Regions from separate parts of the Pseudomonas sp. JL23 genome, predicted to be linked through region 1. Evidence: riboswitches for the same ligand, from Rfam matches in the RefSeq annotation. Region 1 holds a riboswitch; the other holds the start of a gene.

Region 1 (9,125 bases):
CACTACGCCATCGCTCAGTTACAGCGCATGAAACCCGATTGCTGGGTGCTGACCCAGAACGTCGATGGCTATCATCGGGCGGCGGGCAGCCCGCCGGAGCGCCTGATCGAGATTCATGGCCAGCTGGCGCCATTGTTCTGCCAATCCTGCGGCGCCCATGACCCGCAGTTGAGCGAGCACCTGCGACAACCGCTGCCGCCACTGTGCAAACGCTGTCATGGCGTTTTGCGACCACCGGTCGTTTTGTTTGAGGAAATGTTACCCCGGGAGGCGCTGGCGACTTTGCAGGAGCAGATGACCCTGGGCTTCGATATGGTGCTGAGCATCGGCACCACAGCGAGCTTCCCGTATATCCATGAACCCATGCTGCGCACGCGGGTATCCGGTGGTTTTACGGCGGAAATCAATCCGGTGAGCACCGATCACAGTGCGCAAATGGATGCGTTTTTAAAGTGCCGCGCGGTACATGTCATGGATCAATTGATAAGTCACATATAAGTCGATTGAATTTGCAAATCACAACGATAGAGGGCATAGTCGCGGCTTCTTAAATTCACAGCCACGGTCGTGCCCATGCTAAATCGCTTTGCACCCCTCGTGCCTCTCGCACTCGTCTCACTGCTCTTCGGCTGTTCGGCCAACATGCCGACGTCGCAACAGCAGTACCAGACCCCGGTTACCGCTCAGTCCTCCGGCCATCGCGCAGATCGCGCTGACGGCTCGGTTCTTCAGGACGAGCTGGCCACTGAAGCCGAACTGGCTCAGTTTGCCGAACAAAAGCCTTATCAGTTGCCAGCCCTGGCTGACAGCATCCTTGAGCGCGGCAAGTCGTTGATCGGTACTCGCTACCGTTTCGGCGGTACTTCGACCAGTTCGGGTTTCGATTGCAGTGGTTTCATTGGCTACCTGTTCCGCGAACAGGCTGGCATGAGCCTGCCGCGCTCCTCGCGCGAAATGATCAACATTGACGCTCCGCTGGTTAAGCGCAATGACCTAAAGCCAGGCGACCTGCTGTTCTTCAGCACTGCCGGCCGCGGTCGTGTCAGCCACGCCGGGATCTATCTGGGTGATGATCAGTTCATCCACTCCAGCAGCCGCCGCAGCGGTGGTGTGCGTGTCGACAGCCTCGACGATGTGTACTGGAGCAAGACCTTTATCGAAGCCAAGCGTGCCTTGGCCATGGCCCCGCCTTCTGCGCCTGAGCAGACGACTGCCATGAGTTCGACTACAATCCAACGCCGTCACCCTTGAAATCCCTGGGCGCGCTATAGCGCGCCTTATTGATTGAGCCTCGGCAAGATAAGCCGCATCCAGCAGGTTGTTGTTTATGTCGATAACGGTACGCCTGGCGGTCATCTCCCTAGCAGCCTTGCTCGGTGCCTGCGCCAGCGCGCCACCGCCGCAGCCCCGGATCGTTCAGCGTCCGGTTCTCGTTGCACCCTCGCAAACTCCTCCCGCTGCCGAAGATGTCCTGTTCCGTGCCCTTGGCCTGGTCGGTACGCCTTATCGCTGGGGTGGCAACACGCCCGATTCCGGATTCGATTGCAGCGGCCTGATCGGTTACGTCTATCGTGATGCCGCCGGTATTGCCCTGCCACGCTCGACCCGTGACCTGGTGGTGATGCGCGCGCCGGATGTCGATCGCGCCCAACTGCAATCCGGCGACCTGGTGTTTTTCGCCACGGGCGGCGGCAGCCAGGTCAGCCATGCCGGGATCTACGTCGGCGAAGGCCGCTTCGTGCATGCCCCGCAGACCGGCGGCACGGTCAAGCTCGACAGCCTGGACAAGCCTTACTGGCAGAAGGCTTATCTGAATGCCAAGCGGGTTATTCAGCCTGAGCATTTGGCGCAGATGCAGAATTGAAGTTGCGAGCGATGAGCTATGAGCTTCGAGCTACCAGCAAAAAGCTTCTAGCTCGTAGCTAGCAGCTCGCAACTAATAACTACTTGGCAGTCACCCGCCAAATCACATTCCCCACATCATCCGCCACCAACACCCCGCCTTTATTGTCGTTGACGATGCCCACCGGGCGGCCTTGTGCTTTCTCGTCCTGATTGAGGAAGCCCGTCAGCAGGTCAACCGGCGCACCGCTGGGTTTGCCGTCGGTAAAGGGCACGAAGATCACCTTATAGCCACTGTGGGGCTTGCGGTTCCATGAGCCATGCTGGCTGACCAACAGGCCCTGAGTGAAGGGCGCGGGCAGGGATTTTCCGTCGGTGAAGACCATGCCCAACGATGCCGTATGGGGGCCGACGGCGTAATCCGGGGCGATGGCCTTGGCGACCAGGGCGGGATTCTGTGGATCGACTCGCGCGTCCACATGCTGGCCGTAGTAGCTGAAGGGCCAGCCATAGAAAGCACCGTCCTGTACCGAGGTCACGTAGTCCGGCACCAGGTCGCTGCCGATCTCGTCGCGCTCGTTGACCGAGGTCCACAGCTTGCCGCTGCTCGGCTCCCAATCCATGCCGTTGGGGTTGCGCAGACCGGAAGCGAAGATGCGGTGGGCGCCGGTGGCGGCATCCACTTCCCAGATCGCCGCGCGGCCTTCTTCGGCGGCCAGGCCGTTTTCACCGACATTGCTGTTGGAGCCCACGGTGACGTACAGCTTGCTGCCGTCCTTGCTGGCAATGACGTTTTTGGTCCAGTGATGATTGATGGTCCCGGCTGGCAGATCGACCACTTTGACCGGGGCGGCACTGATTGAGGTCTGGCCTTCCTGATAGGGGAAGCGGATCAGACGATCAGTATCGGCGACGTACAGGTCATTGCCGATCAGCGTCATGCCAAACGGTGAATTGAGATGGTCGAGAAACACCTTGCGGGTTTCCGCCACGCCATCGTGATCGGCGTCACGCAGCAGGGTGATGCGGTTGGCGCTGGGCACGCCAGCCCCGGCCTTGCCCATGACTTTCTTCATCACCCATCCGCGAATGCCCTTGCTGTCGTCCGGCTTGGGCGGTGCGTTGGTTTCGGCCACCAGTACATCGCCATTGGGCAACACATACAACCAGCGGGGATGATCCAGGCCCTGGGCGAAGGCCGCAACCTGGGTGCCCGCTGCCGCCGTGGGCTTGCCGCCATTCGGCCAGCCCACGGCGGGGGCGATATTCACGGTGGGGATCAGGGTCTTGTTCGGCTCCGGCAGTTTCGGCGAGGCACCGGTGCCGTCGCTGACCTGCAAGGTCGACGACTCGCCGCAGGCCGCAAGACCTCCTGCCAGCAGTAACAGAACAGCGTACTGAGGTCTGATTTTGAACATGAACAATCTCCGTGACGGGCAGTATCCAATGAAGAGTAGAGGGACAGGTTCCGTGAGGGTTCAACCCGTCTTGCATTCATTGACGCTGTTACCCCAACCCTCTACCCTTCGCGACTTGTTTCAGGTGCTCAGCAATTGAGTGAAACAGGGAAGCCGGTCAGATCCCGGCGCTGCCCCCGCAACGGTAAATGAGTCAAGACGCTATGGAGTGCCACTGTGCGAACGCATGGGAAGGCGTGGCGTCGGGCGTGCCTCGGCACGCGCCGCTCATGAGCCCGGAGACCGGCCTGATTCAATCAATGGCATCGCGGCGGGCGATGTCCTGCATCGGTGCCGTGCCGCCGATTGCTGCGCCTGCCTTGTGCTTTCACGTGTCCTCGAGCGGAGAGCCGAGATGAACGAATCCCCTGAACGTGACGAACGCCACCTGGCGCGCATGCAGCGCAAAAAAGCGGTGATGGACGAGCGCATTGCCAGCTCACCCAATGAATGCGGCCTGTTGTTGGTGTTGACCGGCAATGGCAAGGGCAAGAGCAGCTCGGCTTTCGGCATGCTCGCCCGGGCCATGGGCCACGATATGCACTGCGGCGTGGTGCAGTTCATCAAGGGCCGCAACAGCACCGGTGAGGAGCTGTTCTATCGACGCTTCCCCGAGCAAGTGCGTTTCCACGTTATGGGCGAGGGCTTCACCTGGGAAACCCAGGATCGCCAGCGCGATATCGCCGCCGCCGAAGCCGCCTGGGCCGTGTCCCGGGAAATGCTCAGCGACCCGGCCATTGGCCTGGTAGTGCTGGATGAACTGAATATCGCCCTCAAGCACGGCTATCTGGACCTGGAGCAAGTGCTCAGTGACTTGCAGGCCCGCCCACCGATGCAGCACGTGATCGTGACCGGCCGCGGCGCCAAACAGGAATTGATCGATCTGTCCGATACCGTGTCCGAGATTGCCGTGGTCAAGCACGCCTTCCAGGCAGGCATCCGTGCGCAAAAAGGCATCGAACTGTGAGTGCAGCGTTATGAACCGGCAATGCCCGGCCGTGCTGATTGCCGCACCGGCCTCCGGCCAGGGCAAGACCACGGTCACCGCCGCCCTGGCGCGCCTGCACCGTAATCAGGGGCGCAAGGTTCGTGTGTTCAAATGCGGCCCGGACTTTCTCGACCCGATGATTCTCGAGCGCGCCAGCGGTGCGCCGGTCTATCAGCTCGACCTGTGGATGGTCGGCGCCGAGGAAAGCCGCCGCCTGCTCTGGGAAGCAGCGGGCGAAGCCGACCTGATCCTGATCGAAGGGGTGATGGGGCTGTTCGACGGCACGCCGTCCAGCGCCGACCTGGCCCGGCACTTCGGTGTTCCGGTGTTGGGGGTGATCGACGGCACCGCCATGGCCCAGACCTTTGGCGCCCTGGCCCTGGGATTGGCGCGTTATCAGCCGGACCTGCCATTTGCCGGAGTCCTGGCCAACCGCGTGGGCACGGTGCGCCACGCGCAATTGCTCGAAGGCAGCCTGACCGAAGGCCTGCGTTGGTATGGCGCCTTGTCCCGGGAAACCGGTATCGAGCTGCCCAGTCGCCACCTTGGGCTGGTGCAGGCCAGCGAATTGAATGATCTGGATGCGCGTCTTGATGCCGCCGCCGAAGCGCTGGCCAGTACTTGCGAAGTGGCATTGCCGCCCGCCGTGACCTTTGCTGCGCCGCACAGCAGCGCAGTGGAGTCGTGGCTGATGGGCGTACGGATTGCCGTGGCCCATGACGAAGCCTTTGCCTTCCTCTATGGCGCCAATCTGGACCTGCTGCGGGCCATGGGCGCCGAGTTGCTGTTCTTCTCGCCGATTCGTGATCAACAGTTGCCCGAGGCCGACAGCCTGTATCTGCCTGGCGGTTATCCGGAACTGCATCACCTGACCCTGGGGGCCAACGCGCCGATGCTGGCGGCCATCCGCACCCATCATGCTGCGGGTAAACCGTTGCTCGCTGAATGCGGCGGGATGCTTTATCTGCTCGATGCCCTGACCGATGTCGAGGGCCAGCGCGCTGAACTGGTCGGATTGCTGGGCGGGGAGGCTGTGATGCAGAAGCGTCTGGCTGCCCTGGCCTTGCAGGCGGTGGAGCTGCCGGAAGGCTTGCTGCGTGGGCACACCTATCACCACTCCCTGACCAGCACCGAGTTGCAGCCGATTGCCCGTGGCGTCAGCCCCAACGGTGGACGCGGTGCCGAGGCCGTCTATCGTCTGGGGCGCCTGACTGCGTCCTACGTGCACTTTTACTTTCCCTCACATCCTCAGGCGGTTGCGGCGCTTTTCCGACCATGAGTGACCAGGCGTTCAGCACCGAAGAACGGGCAGCGGTGTACCGCGCCATTGCCGAGCGGCGGGATATGCGTCACTTCAGTGGTGGCACTGTGGCACCCGAGTTGCTTGGTCGTTTACTGCAGGCGGCGCATCAGGCCCCCAGTGTCGGCCTGATGCAGCCTTGGCGCTTTATCCGCATCAGCGATCCCGAGTTACGTCGGCAGATGCAGGTTCAGGTCGAGGAGGAGCGAATTCGCACCGCCGAGGCTCTGGGCGAACGGGCTGATGACTTCATGAAGCTCAAGGTCGAGGGTATCAACGATTGCGCCGAGGTCCTGGTCGCCGCGCTGATGGACGGCCGCGAGCGCTATATCTTCGGTCGACGGACCCTGCCGGAGATGGACATGGCGTCATTGTCCTGCGCGATCCAGAATCTGTGGCTCGCCGCCCGTGCCGAAGGTCTGGGCATGGGTTGGGTATCGCTGTTCGATCCCGAGGCGCTGGCGACGCTGCTGAATATGCCCGCCGGGGCCAAGCCTTTGGCGATTCTGTGCCTGGGGCCGGTGACCGAGTTTTATCCGGCGCCGATGCTGGTACTCGAAGGCTGGGCGCAGGAGCGTCCGCTGAGCGAGCTGCTATTTGAGAATCAATGGGGAGTGAGTCAATGAGTGTGGCGCTGCTGAGCATCGCCGGGGTGGCTCTGGATGCGCTGCTCGGCGAGCCGAAACGGTCGCACCCGCTGGTGGCGTTCGGCCGTTTCGCCGAGCGTATCGAAAAGCGCTTCAATGCTGCCGGGCGCGGCTGGCGCAGCCATGGTGTGACCGCCTGGTTTATCGCTGTGGTGCCGATCACCCTGGTGGCCACGGCCCTGAGCTGGCTGCCCTATATCGGCTGGTTGGTCGAGGTGCTGGCACTGTATTGCGCCCTTGGCCTGCGCAGCCTTGGCGAGCACGTCGAGCCGGTGGCTCAGGCTCTGCGCGCCAATGAACTGGACACGGCGCGCCAGCGGGTCGGTTATCTGGTCAGCCGCCAGACCGACGAACTGGACGCCACCGAAGTGGCCCGGGCGGCCACTGAGTCGGTACTGGAAAACGGCAGCGATGCGGTATTTGCTGCGATATTCTGGTTTGTCGTGGCCGGTGCGCCGGGCGTCGTGCTGTATCGCCTGAGCAATACCCTGGATGCCATGTGGGGTTATCGCAATGCGCGGTTCGAACGTTTTGGTTGGGCTGCGGCAAAAATCGACGACGTCCTCAACTATATTCCGGCGCGCCTGGTGGCTTTGACCTACGCGCTGCTGGGTAAGACGCGCCTGGCCATGCACTGCTGGAAGACCCAGGCGCCGCTGTGGGACAGCCCCAATGCCGGGCCGGTGATGGCGGCGGGCGCGGGCGCGCTTGGCGTCGAATTGGGTGGTGCGGCGATTTATCACGGCGAGCTGCATCAGCGACCGCAACTGGGCCGAGGCCTAGCGGCCAGCCCTGACTCCATCGAGCGAGGCTGGCAGTTGGTACAGCGCGGTGTCTGGTTGTGGTTATTGATCTTATGCCTGGGAACGGAATTCTATGCTTGAGCACGGCGGGCGTCTGAGGGCTGCGGCGCAACACTACGGTATCGCTGAGACCGAGTGGCTGGACTTGTCCACGGGCCTGGCGCCCTGGCCGTTCGAAGTCCCGCCGATTGCGCTGCGAGCCTGGGCGCGCCTGCCGGAGAATCATGACGGGCTGGAAGCCGCGGCTGCGGGCTATTACGGCACTGCGCAACTGCTGCCGGTGCCGGGCAGCCAGGCGGCGATCCAGGCCCTGCCGCGTTTGCGTCGGGCGGGCCGGGTCGGTGTGTTGTCGCCTTGTTATGCCGAGCACGCCGAGGCATGGCGCAATGGCGGCTTCCTGGTCCGTGAGCTGATGGAGGAAGAGGTCGATTACTTCATCGAGCATCTGGATGTGTTGGTGGTGGTCAACCCGAACAACCCTACCGGCTTGAAGCTGGCCCCGCAATTGTTGCTCGAATGGCACTCGCGTCTGGCCGAGCGCGGCGGCTGGCTGGTGGTGGACGAGGCCTTTATGGACGTGACCCCCGAATCGAGCCTGGTGGCCGAGGCTGATCGCAGCGGCTTGATCGTGCTGCGCTCCTTCGGCAAGTTCTTCGGCCTAGCCGGCGTACGACTGGGCTTTGTCATGGCTCAAGCATCGTTACTTAAACAACTTGAGGTCCAGATCGGGCCTTGGGCGGTCAGCGGCCCGACCCGGGAGCTTGGGCGGGTCTGCCTGCAAGACCGCGCCGCCCAGTTGCAGCAACGTCAGCGTTGCGAACAGGCGGGTACCCGGCTGTTCGAGCTGCTGAGCGAGCATGGCCTGCAACCCCAGGGTGGCTGCGCCTTGTTTCAATGGGTGCGCACGCCCCGGGCCAAGGCTCTGCATGAGTTTTGCGCCCGTCGCGGGATTCTGCTGCGACTGTTTTCCACGGGGGACAGCCATACCGACAGCCTGCGTTTTGGCCTGCCCGCCGATGAGCGCGACTGGCAGCGTATCGCCAGCGCCCTGACTGAATTCAACGGACACTCTTCATGACCACTCTGATGGTGCAAGGCACCACTTCCGACGCAGGCAAGAGCACCCTGGTGACCGCATTGTGCCGCTGGCTGACCCGCCAGGGGGTTGCCGTGGTGCCGTTCAAGCCGCAGAACATGGCGTTGAACAGCGCGGTGACGGCAGACGGTGGCGAGATCGGCCGGGCCCAGGCGGTACAGGCCCAGGCCTGTGGCTTGCAGCCTCACACCGATATGAACCCGGTGCTGCTCAAGCCCAACAGCGACACCGGCGCCCAGGTGATCATCCATGGCCGGGCGGTCACTACCATGAACGCGGTGGCCTATCACGGCTATAAAACCATCGCCATGGAAGCGGTGCTGCAATCCCATGCCCGCCTAAGTGCGCAATATCCAGTGATCATGGTTGAAGGCGCGGGGTCGCCTGCCGAGATCAATCTGCGCGCCAACGATATCGCCAATATGGGCTTTGCCGAGGCGGTGGATTGCCCGGTAATCCTCGTGGCCGATATCAATCGTGGCGGCGTCTTTGCTCATCTGGTCGGCACCCTGGAGCTGCTTGAGCCCAGTGAGCAGGCCCGGGTCAAAGGTTTTGTGATCAACCGTTTTCGCGGCGATATCGCCCTGCTGCAATCGGGCCTGGACTGGCTCGAAGCGCGCACCGGCAAACCGGTGCTCGGCGTGCTGCCTTATGTCATGGATCTGCATCTGGAGGCCGAAGATGGTCTCGATCAGCGCCAGACCGACAAGGTCGAGCAGGTGCTCAATGTGGTGGTGCCGGTCCTGCCGCGCATCAGCAATCACACCGACTTCGATCCGCTGCGCCTGCACCCACAGGTCAATCTGCAATTCGTCGGCCCCGGCCAGGCGATTCCGCCGGCCGACCTGATCATCCTGCCGGGCTCCAAGAGCGTGCGCAGCGACCTGGCTTACCTGCGCGCCAATGGCTGGGACGCGGCGATTACGCGGCACCTGCGCTACGGCGGCAAGGTTCTGGGGATTTGCGGCGGCCTGCAGATGCTCGGTGAGCAA
Region 2 (9,125 bases), 2.4 Mb from region 1:
ATGCTCGCGGTTGTCCTGATTCTGCAGCACCGCCTGGACCTGGGACAGGCGTCGGGCAAAGCCCTCGCGGGCCGGTGTACCGTCATCGGCGGCGCCATAGGCATAGGCGCCCCAGTTCAAATAAACCTCGGCCAGATCCTCGCGGCTCTGCCACAGGCGCCCGTCGATAGCGTTCTGCACGCCCGCGCCATAGGCGCCCGGCTTGGCCCCAAAGATGCGCCAACCGGCCTGTCGCACCGCGTCATCGGCGCTGAGCCCGTCGGCTTGCAGGCTACAACGTTCTTCGCGCACCCTGGCGGCCAGGGGGTTCATGTCATCCGGTTCATCCAGGGCCGCCACCGCCTGCACCGCCGCGTCGAACAGGCGGATCAGGTTGGCGAAGGCATCGCGGAAGAAACCCGAGACCCGCAATGTCACGTCCACACGCGGCCGATCCAGCAGGCTCAGCGGCAGAATTTCGAAATCATCGACCCGCTGGCTGCCCGTGGCCCATACCGGCCGCACGCCCATCAGGGCCATGGCCTGGGCAATGTCATCGCCGCCGGTGCGCATGGTCGCCGTGCCCCAGACCGACAGGCCGAGCTGGCGCAGGTAATCGCCATGATCCTGCAGATGCCGCTCCAGCAGCAGGTTGGCCGACTGGAAACCGATGCGCCAGGCCGTGGTGGTGGGCAAGTTGCGCACGTCCACGGAGAAGAAATTGCGCCCGGTGGGCAGCACATCCAGACGCCCGCGACTCGGCGCACCGCTGGGCCCGGCCGGGACGAAACGGCCGCTCAGGGCATCCAGCAGGCTCTGCATCTCCGCCGGACCGCAGGCGTCCAGACGCGGTGCCACTTGTTCACGCAGGCTCTGCAAAATCAGGCGCAGGTCGTCATGCGCCGGCAAATCGTTCAAGTCGTGCTGCAACAGCACCCGCTCGATCAGGGCACTGGCAAACAGCTCCAGACGTTCGCGGGTATCTCCGGCGCTGCGCCAGACCTGATCCGTGACAGCCAGCAGCGCTTGCGGACGCGGGCCTGTCCAGGCTTCGGCCAGCTCGCAATCCAGAGGATCGAAGCCCAGCTCGAAGGCCTTGGCCAATGCCCGCAGCAAACTCGACTGGGCGCCACGGCCATCGCCACGGGGAATGCGTAGCAAGGCCAGCAAGGTATCGATGCGCAGACGGCCGCCGGGCGACTCGCCGAACACATGCAGGCCGTCACGAATCTGCGATTCCTTGAGGTCGCACAGGTAAGTGTCCAGGCGCGGCAGCCAGATCGCCGCATCAGCCTGATCGTCGAGGTTGTCGTCCAATGCCAGTTCGCGGTCCAGATGGCTGTCGCGCACCAGTTTGAGGATGTCCCGTTGCAGCTCCTGGGCGCGACGCGGGTCGAGCAGTTGCGCGTCGTAGTACTCGTCGGCCAGCAGCTCCAGATCGCGCAGCGGGCCGTAGGTCTCGGCGCGAGTCAGGGGCGGCATCAGGTGATCGATAATGACCGCCTGGGTGCGGCGCTTGGCCTGGGCACCCTCCCCTGGATCGTTGACGATGAAGGGATAGATATTGGGCATCGCACCGAGAATCGCGTCCGGCCAGCACTGCTCAGACAGGCCGACGCCCTTGCCCGGCAACCACTCCAGATTGCCGTGTTTGCCGACGTGAATCAGCGCGTGGGCGCCATAGGCCTTGCGCAGCCAGAAGTAGAACGCCAGGTAACCGTGGGGCGGCACCAGGTCCGGGTCGTGATAGACCGCGCTGGCATCGACCTGATAACCCCGGGCCGGTTGAATGCCGACGAAAGTCAGGCCAAAGCGCAGCCCGGCAATCATCATGCGCCCACTGCGAAACATCGGATCGGCCTCGGGACCGCCCCAGCGCTCGGTCACGGCAAGGCGGTTGGCCTCGGGCAGCGCGTTGAACCGGGTCAGGTATTCATCCAGGGCCATGCTCTGATGGCAGGGCCGCTGATCGAGATTGTCCAGATCGTTGCTGACTCCGCCCAGCAGTTGCTGGATCAGCTCGGTGCCCGACGCGGGCAACTCCGTTGCCAGGGGATAACCTCCGGCCTGCAAGGCCCGCAGGATATTCAGCGCTGCGGCCGGGGTGTCCAGGCCAACACCGTTACCGATACGGCCATCCCGGGTCGGGTAATTGGCCAAAATGAGGGCAACGCGCTTGTCCGCATTGTTCAGGCGCCCGAGCAGAATCCAGCGCCGCGCCAGTTCGGCGACAAAATCCATGCGCTCCGGTTGCGCGCGGTAGCAGACCACGTCGCTCTGGCTGCGCTCACTGCGCCAGGCCAGGTCCTTGAAGCTGATCGGTCGGCTGATGATGCGCCCGTCCAGTTCCGGCAGGGCAATGTGCATGGCCAAGTCCCGTGGACCCAGGCCCTGCTCACTGGCCGCCCACGCTGTTTCGTTGTCCTGGGCGCAGATGGCCTGGATCACCGGGATATTGCGGCGGAACGGCCGCAGATGCGGCGCCTCGGGGCTGGACTGGGCGAAACCAGTGGTATTGAGGATCAATTCGGCGTCGACCTGATCCAGCAAATCCTCCACCACGCTCAGGCAGCCCGGTTCCTTGAGACTGGCCACGGCCATGGGCAGCGGATTGAGGCCCTGGGCCTGCAAGCGCTGGCAGAACACGTCGATAAACGCCGTGTTGGCCGCCTGCAGGTGGGAGCGGTAGAACAACAGGCCCACCACCGGCTGATCGGCCTGCCAGTCACGCTGCCAGTCCGCCAACTCGGCACTGCCGAGACGCGGATGGTAGATCGCCGTGCGCGGCAGGCTGACCGGTTCGGACCAGGGATAATCACGGCCCAACCAGCGACTGGCCATGAATTGATACAGCTGCAAGGCATTGTGTCGACCGCCCTGGCGCAGGAAGTGCCAGAGGCGTTCGGAATCGGCGGCGGGTACGGTGCTCAGGTCGCTGAGTTCCGGGTCCGGACGGTCGTCGCCAGGCACCATGATCACCTGCACACCGCGCCCCGCCAGCTCCACCAGACGCTCGACGCCGTAACGCCAGTAGCCGACGCCGCCGTGCAGGGAAATCAGGATCACCTTGGCGTGGCGCAGCACCTCATCAACATACAGGTCGACGGATGCGTGATTCTGCACCTGCATCGGGTTGGCCAGGCGCAGGCTCGGGTAGTCGTCGGGCAGCTGCTGCGCGGTTTCCGCCAGCAGCGCCAGATGGGAATCGCCGCTGCAGAGAATCACCAGCTCGGCCGGGGTCTGGCCCAGGTCGGCAATGCTGTCATCGGGGACAAAGCCGCCGGGCTGGGTTCTCAGCAGGTGCATGGGTCAGCCTGCGATGGCAGCGCGCAAGGCGGCTTCGAGGACCACGGCATCCAGTTCCTGGCCGATCAGCACCAGATGGGTCGCGCGCTCTTCGTCAGCAGCCCAGGCACGGTCGAAATGCTTGTCGAAACGGGTACCCACGCCCTGGATCAGCAGGCGCATCGGCTTGCCGGGAATGGCTGCGAAGCCCTTGACCCGCAGAATGCCGTGCTGCACCACCAGTTGGTTCAGGGCCGCCAGCAGCTGCGCTTCGTTGGCCTCGGGCAGCTTGATCGAGATCGAATCGAAGGCGTCATGGTCGTGATCGTCATGGTCGTCGCCTTCGTGATGATCGTGGTGAGTCTTGCGCCCGTCGATATGCACTTCGGATTCGGCTTCCAGGCCCAGCAAAACGTTGAGCGGCAGGCGCCCGCTGCTGGCTTCGATAACCTTGACTGCTGGCGGCAGCTCTTGCGAGACCTCGGCACGCACCGCAGCCAGGCCTTCGGCGTCGATCATGTCGGCCTTGTTGAGAATCACCAGGTCGGCGCTGGCCAGTTGGTCGGCGAACAGCTCGTGCAGTGGCGATTCGTGATCCAGGTTCGGATCAAGCTTGCGCTGGGCATCGACCTGATCCGGGAAGGCGGCAAAGGTGCCGGCCAGCACAGCCGGGCTGTCGACCACGGTAATCACCGCGTCGACGGTGCAGGCGTTGCGAATTTCCGGCCACTGGAAGGCTTGCACCAGGGGCTTGGGCAGGGCCAGGCCCGAGGTTTCGATGAGGATATGGTCCAGGTCGCCGCGACGGGCTACCAGCTCGCGCATCACCGGGAAGAACTCTTCCTGCACGGTGCAGCACAGGCAGCCGTTGGCCAGCTCGTAGACGCGGCCATTGGCTTCTTCTTCGGTGCAACCGATGCTGCATTGCTTGAGGATTTCGCCGTCGATGCCCAGCTCGCCGAATTCATTGACGATCACGGCAATGCGACGCCCTTCGGCATTATCGAGCATGTGCCGCAACAGGGTGGTCTTGCCCGAGCCAAGGAAGCCGGTGACGATGGTGACGGGGAGTTTGGCCAGTGTTTTCATCGGATGCCCTTTGGCAAAGCGGCGGGCAAGCAGGACGAGAACCGACGGCCTGCGCGCGTGGTTCGATTCGCCACCGGATCACCCCGCCCGGTTGTAGTGAGAATTTCGCGAGGCAGGTCTCCTGGCTTACGGCGGCGCGTCGCTTGCGTTGCGACGGGCATTCAGCGCGCCTTCCCGCTTGCGCAGTGGCTATGCGATGAATATGACCGTTTACAGTTGCGGGGGCAGCCGCGGAGTAGCACCGCGTTCCCTTCTTAGCCCTGACCGCCGTTTGCAGGCCATGTCAGGGAACCTCGAACCGGCAAGGCTACGCAGTGGTCGGCGGCAGGTCAATGTCTGGCGCCTGTCACCTCGAAATTGACGATACAAGGCGCAGCATGGTCTCCTCCCGGCCTGCCTGACGATCGAGGACGCTATCGTGAATCCACCCGCACCCACCCTGGTGATTGGCCTCGGCTGCAAAAGCGGCTGCTCCACCGACACACTGCTGGAACTGATCGAACAACAGCTTGAGGCCTTCGGCACGGACCTGTCGGCCATCGACGCCCTGACCTCCATCGAGCACAAACGCGCCGAGCCCGGCCTGCTGGAACTGGCCGAGCGCCTGGAAAAACCCCTGGTCTTGTTCAATGCCCTGCACCTGTCGGCGTTCGAGCGCCAGCTCAGCCATCGCTCCCAGGCGTCTTTCGACAGTACCGGCTGCTGGGGCGTGGCCGAAAGCGCGGCCCTGGCCCTGGCGGTACAACTGGGCGGCGGCAATACCGGGCTGCTGATCAAGCGCCAGAACAACGCCGAAGCCACCTTTGCCCTGGCCGGCAGCACTGCTCATCCGGAGAGCCCATGACCGTTTTTTTCATTGGCGCAGGCCCCGGCGATCCGGAACTGATCACGGTCAAGGGCCAGCGTCTGATCAGCAGTTGCCCGGTGATTATTTACGCCGGATCACTGGTCCCGACAGCCGTGCTCGAGGGGCATCAGGCCACTCAAGTGGTCAATAGCGCCGAATTGCATCTGGAACAGATCATCGAGGTGATGAAATCCGCTCATGCACAGGGCCGGGATGTCGCTCGCGTGCACTCCGGCGACCCTAGCCTGTATGGCGCCATTGGCGAGCAGATTCGCTATCTGCGCGAGCTGGAAATTCCATTCGAGATCATCCCCGGTGTCACCGCCACGGCTGCCTGCGCGGCGCTGTTGGGCAGCGAACTGACCCTGCCGGATATCTCGCAAAGCGTGATTCTGACCCGCTACGCCGACAAGACCGCAATGCCTGCAGGCGAAGAACTGGCCAGCCTGGCGCAACACAAGGCAACCATGGCGATTCACTTGGGGGTGCAGCATCTGGGCAAGATCGTCGCCGAACTGACGCCGCACTACGGCAGCGACTGCCCAATCGCGGTGGTCCATCGCGCCAGCTGGCCGGATCAAGACTGGGTGAGCGGCACCCTGGCGGATATCCATGACAAAGTTCAGGCCAAAGGCTTTCGCCGTACGGCACTGATCATCGTCGGCCGGGTGCTGGCCAACGACAGTTTCAGTGAGTCATCGCTGTATCGGGCGGGGCATGCGCATCTCTATAGGCCATAAATAACACGAGCCTAATCAATGCATTTCCCCTGTGGGACCGGCTTCAGCCGGGAAGGCGTATTCCCGGCTAAAGCCGGTCCCACAGATGCCCACCTGCTTTTTTGTCGGTTTGCAAAAACAAAACACCCCGCTAAAGAACAACTCTAGCGGGGTGTTTTTACGAGCTGAGAACGCCTTAGTAGTAAGCGTTTTCTTTCTGCGTATGGTCGGTCACGTCGCGCACGCCGGTCAGCTCCGGGATGCGCTCGAGCAGGGTGCGCTCGATGCCTTCACGCAGGGTCACGTCAGCCTGACCGCAGCCCTGGCAGCCACCGCCGAATTGCAGAACGGCAACGTTGGCCTCGCCCTCTTCAACCACGTCGATCAACGTGACCTGACCGCCATGACTGGCCAGGCCCGGATTGATCTCGGTTTGCAGGTAGTAATTGATGCGCTCGTTGATCGGGCTGTCGGCGTTGACCATCGGTACTTTGGCGTTCGGTGCCTTGATAGTCAGCTGGCCGCCCATGCGGTCGGTGGCGTAGTCGACGACGGCGTCATCGAGGAAAGCCTCGCTGAAACCATCGATCCAGGCAGTAAAGCTTTTCAGGCCAATGGCCTTGTCGTCAGACTTTTCTTCGCCGGGCTTGCAGTAGGCAATGCAGGTTTCAGCGTACTGGGTGCCAGGCTGGGTGATGAATACGCGGATGCCGATACCGGGGGTATTCTGCTTTTGCAGCAGATCAGCCAGGTAGTCGTGGGCAGCGTCGGTGATAGTAATAGCGGTCATAAAAATTCCTCGCAGACTTGGCACAAGTCTACGCCAAACGTCTGCGCCACACAAAGTCCTAGTATTTTTGTCAGGAATGATTCTCAGCCTTCCCATTCCTCATGCTGATAGCCCCCGCTTTATGATCAGCAATGACCTGTGGGACCGGCTTCAGCCGGGAAAGGGCCGGTGCACCCGCTACATGTTCTTGATCAGAAAATGCCTTCCCGGCTAAAGCCGGTCCCACATTCCGACGCCTAAAGATTTTCATACCTGTTCATATCCAGCACGCCCGCCTCCCGTGGCTCGGTCTCGCGGATATAGCGGTCCAGGTCATGGAAGTAGTTCCAGAACAGCGGATGGCTGCGGCGTATACCCCAGCGCTCGACGATCCGGTCGAACTCCGGCTGATGCCGTACCTTCTGCATGGCCTCGACAAAGGCCGGGACCTCACCAGCCGGGACGTTGAACATGAAGTTCGGGTAGCTGCTGATCACCCCCGGATAGATAGTCAATGTGTCCAGGCCCGGCTGGTAGCGTGACGACTCGCCCAGCAGGAACGCCACGTTACTGTGGGCCCGGTTGCGCAGCATGCTGTACATCACCCGCTTGCCGCTGCTGTCTTCGATACGCAGCATGGTTGCTTCCGGCAGGTAATCGATCACCTTCAGACCTGCGGCGGGACGCGAAGCCAGACGACTGAGCACCTGCTCGACCTGCTTGAAGCTGTCGCTGATACCGGACCGCGCGCAATCGCCAGTACAACGATTGATCGGATCGGGCGCGGCATCCAGGGTTCCGGCGCGCTGTACCAACTCAAGGGCAAAATCGCGCTTGGGGTCCTTAGGATCGAGCTGCATGCCGGTGGGCTTGTCGTCGTCGATCTTCTGGTAATCCAGCCACATCTTGAATTTGCCGCCTTCCTGATACCAGTCGGCAAGGATTTCGTCGCGCTTGTCGGCAGGCATCAGGCGCAGGAAGTTGACCTCGGCACCGTTGCGGATCAGGTCGAAATACAGACGGGTCTGCGCCTGATGGGAGACGTTCCCGTACACGTCAAAATTCACCGCCAACTGGTAATAGGTGCGCTCCAGCAGCGGATAGTCGAACAACCATAGCGACTGCGGTACATCGCCAATCAGGCCCTTGTTCACAGAGGCACTGTCGAAATGGCGGAAGACTGTCAGCAGCGCGTTGTCATTGCCCGCCCACAGGGTCGACCAACTCGGCGGCGGCATCTGCGCGTAGGCGTCGCGGCGCAGGTCTTCGTATTCATTGCGCTTGTCCCGATAATCGCGCCACAGGCCCAGGACGCTGCCGACGTCATCGTTCTGCCCCGGCATGGCCAGCAGGGGCGTGGCCTTGCTGCGGTAGGCGGCATCGAATACGTAGCGGTCATGGGCCGGTTCCTGAAACAGCACCCAGAACTGGTCGCGAATCACGTCCGTGGCAATCTGCCCACGACACACCGGACCACGAATGAAGGTGCGCACGAAGTACTCGGCGTTATCCAGCATGAACTGGTAGCGGGCCACCGCCGGGATGGCTTCGAAGGTATCGAACGGATTGGCGCGACGCTCCGGCCCGTAACCAGGCAAGGACGTCGCCCTCCAGCTGCCGCTGTAGAACAGCTGCTTGACTCGGTCGAGCTTCTGCGCGCTGAGCGGATAGGTGATGTGGGTCTTGTGCACGATCACGCCCTGCACCGGCATCAGCCGGTAATAGACCTGGGTGCCGGGGTCGTCGTTGGGACGGCGGGTGGCGATCAGGTCGATAGCCTGGCCGCTGGGCGTACGCGAACGCACCCACTGGAAGAAATGCGCCTGATCGCCATTGGTGAAATAGATATGGGCCAGGAACAAATGCTCGTAGAGCCAGCGCCCGACCAGGGCTTCACTGGAGCCGGGGCGGTTGAGCAAGGCTTCCCAATCAGTAATCTGCGCCGCTTCCACGGCATTGGCCTGGATCGCCTGCTGATCCACCGGCGCGCCAGCCGCCAGCCAGCGTTGCACGGTCTGGTACTGGGCATCGGTCAGGCCGGTCACGGCCATGGGCATGCCTTCCTTGGGATGCGCCGCCGCATAGGTATCGAATTCGTTGGGCGCCGGGCAGCTGTTATCGCGGTTCAGGCCCAGGGCAATCTCCTCCGGCAGCTTGGCATTGGCCTGTAATGGCGCGCTGTGACCCAGTTCGAGCATGCGCGACATCAACGCTGCCTGGCTGCCCTGGGCATCGAGGACCGAGTAGAAACCTTTGTGGCGCCAGGCGTCGGGGCCACTGGCATCGTAGAAAATCCGCGTCGGTGCTACGGCGGTAGAACGATCGCCTTGATACACCGGCACTTTGGAAGCACCGCGCAACGCACCTTCACCACTGCCCAGGTTGAGCTGACAGGCGGCATCGTTGCAGGCATGGCAAGCCACGCACTTCTCGGTAA

What was found. Region 1 has a riboswitch for cobalamin ahead of cobO (cob(I)yrinic acid a,c-diamide adenosyltransferase). Riboswitches for the same ligand answer to the same signal wherever they lie in the genome.
Region 2: another riboswitch for cobalamin. It lies ahead of cobW (cobalamin biosynthesis protein CobW); the one in region 1 lies ahead of cobO (cob(I)yrinic acid a,c-diamide adenosyltransferase).

The regions. Positions count from the first base shown of each region.
Region 1 covers NZ_CM167795.1:1,595,349-1,604,473, forward strand. Annotated here, with positions in the region: gene AC1Z24_RS07470 (NAD-dependent deacylase) at 1-498, shown strand, start outside; gene AC1Z24_RS07475 (C40 family peptidase) at 574-1,251, shown strand; gene AC1Z24_RS07480 (C40 family peptidase) at 1,328-1,864, shown strand; gene AC1Z24_RS07485 (PQQ-dependent sugar dehydrogenase) at 1,944-3,260, opposite strand; cobalamin riboswitch at 3,366-3,565, shown strand; gene cobO (cob(I)yrinic acid a,c-diamide adenosyltransferase) at 3,655-4,266, shown strand; gene AC1Z24_RS07495 (cobyrinic acid a,c-diamide synthase CobB) at 4,277-5,566, shown strand; gene bluB (5,6-dimethylbenzimidazole synthase) at 5,563-6,213, shown strand; gene cbiB (adenosylcobinamide-phosphate synthase CbiB) at 6,210-7,118, shown strand; gene cobD (threonine-phosphate decarboxylase CobD) at 7,111-8,115, shown strand; gene AC1Z24_RS07515 (cobyric acid synthase) at 8,112-9,125, shown strand, end outside.
Region 2 covers NZ_CM167795.1:3,988,227-3,997,351, forward strand. Annotated here, with positions in the region: gene cobN (cobaltochelatase subunit CobN) at 1-3,285, opposite strand, end outside; gene cobW (cobalamin biosynthesis protein CobW) at 3,289-4,353, opposite strand; cobalamin riboswitch at 4,448-4,664, opposite strand; gene AC1Z24_RS18480 (cobalamin biosynthesis protein) at 4,772-5,197, shown strand; gene cobM (precorrin-4 C(11)-methyltransferase) at 5,194-5,940, shown strand; gene nfuA (Fe-S biogenesis protein NfuA) at 6,116-6,709, opposite strand; gene AC1Z24_RS18495 (fatty acid cis/trans isomerase) at 6,946-9,125, opposite strand, start outside.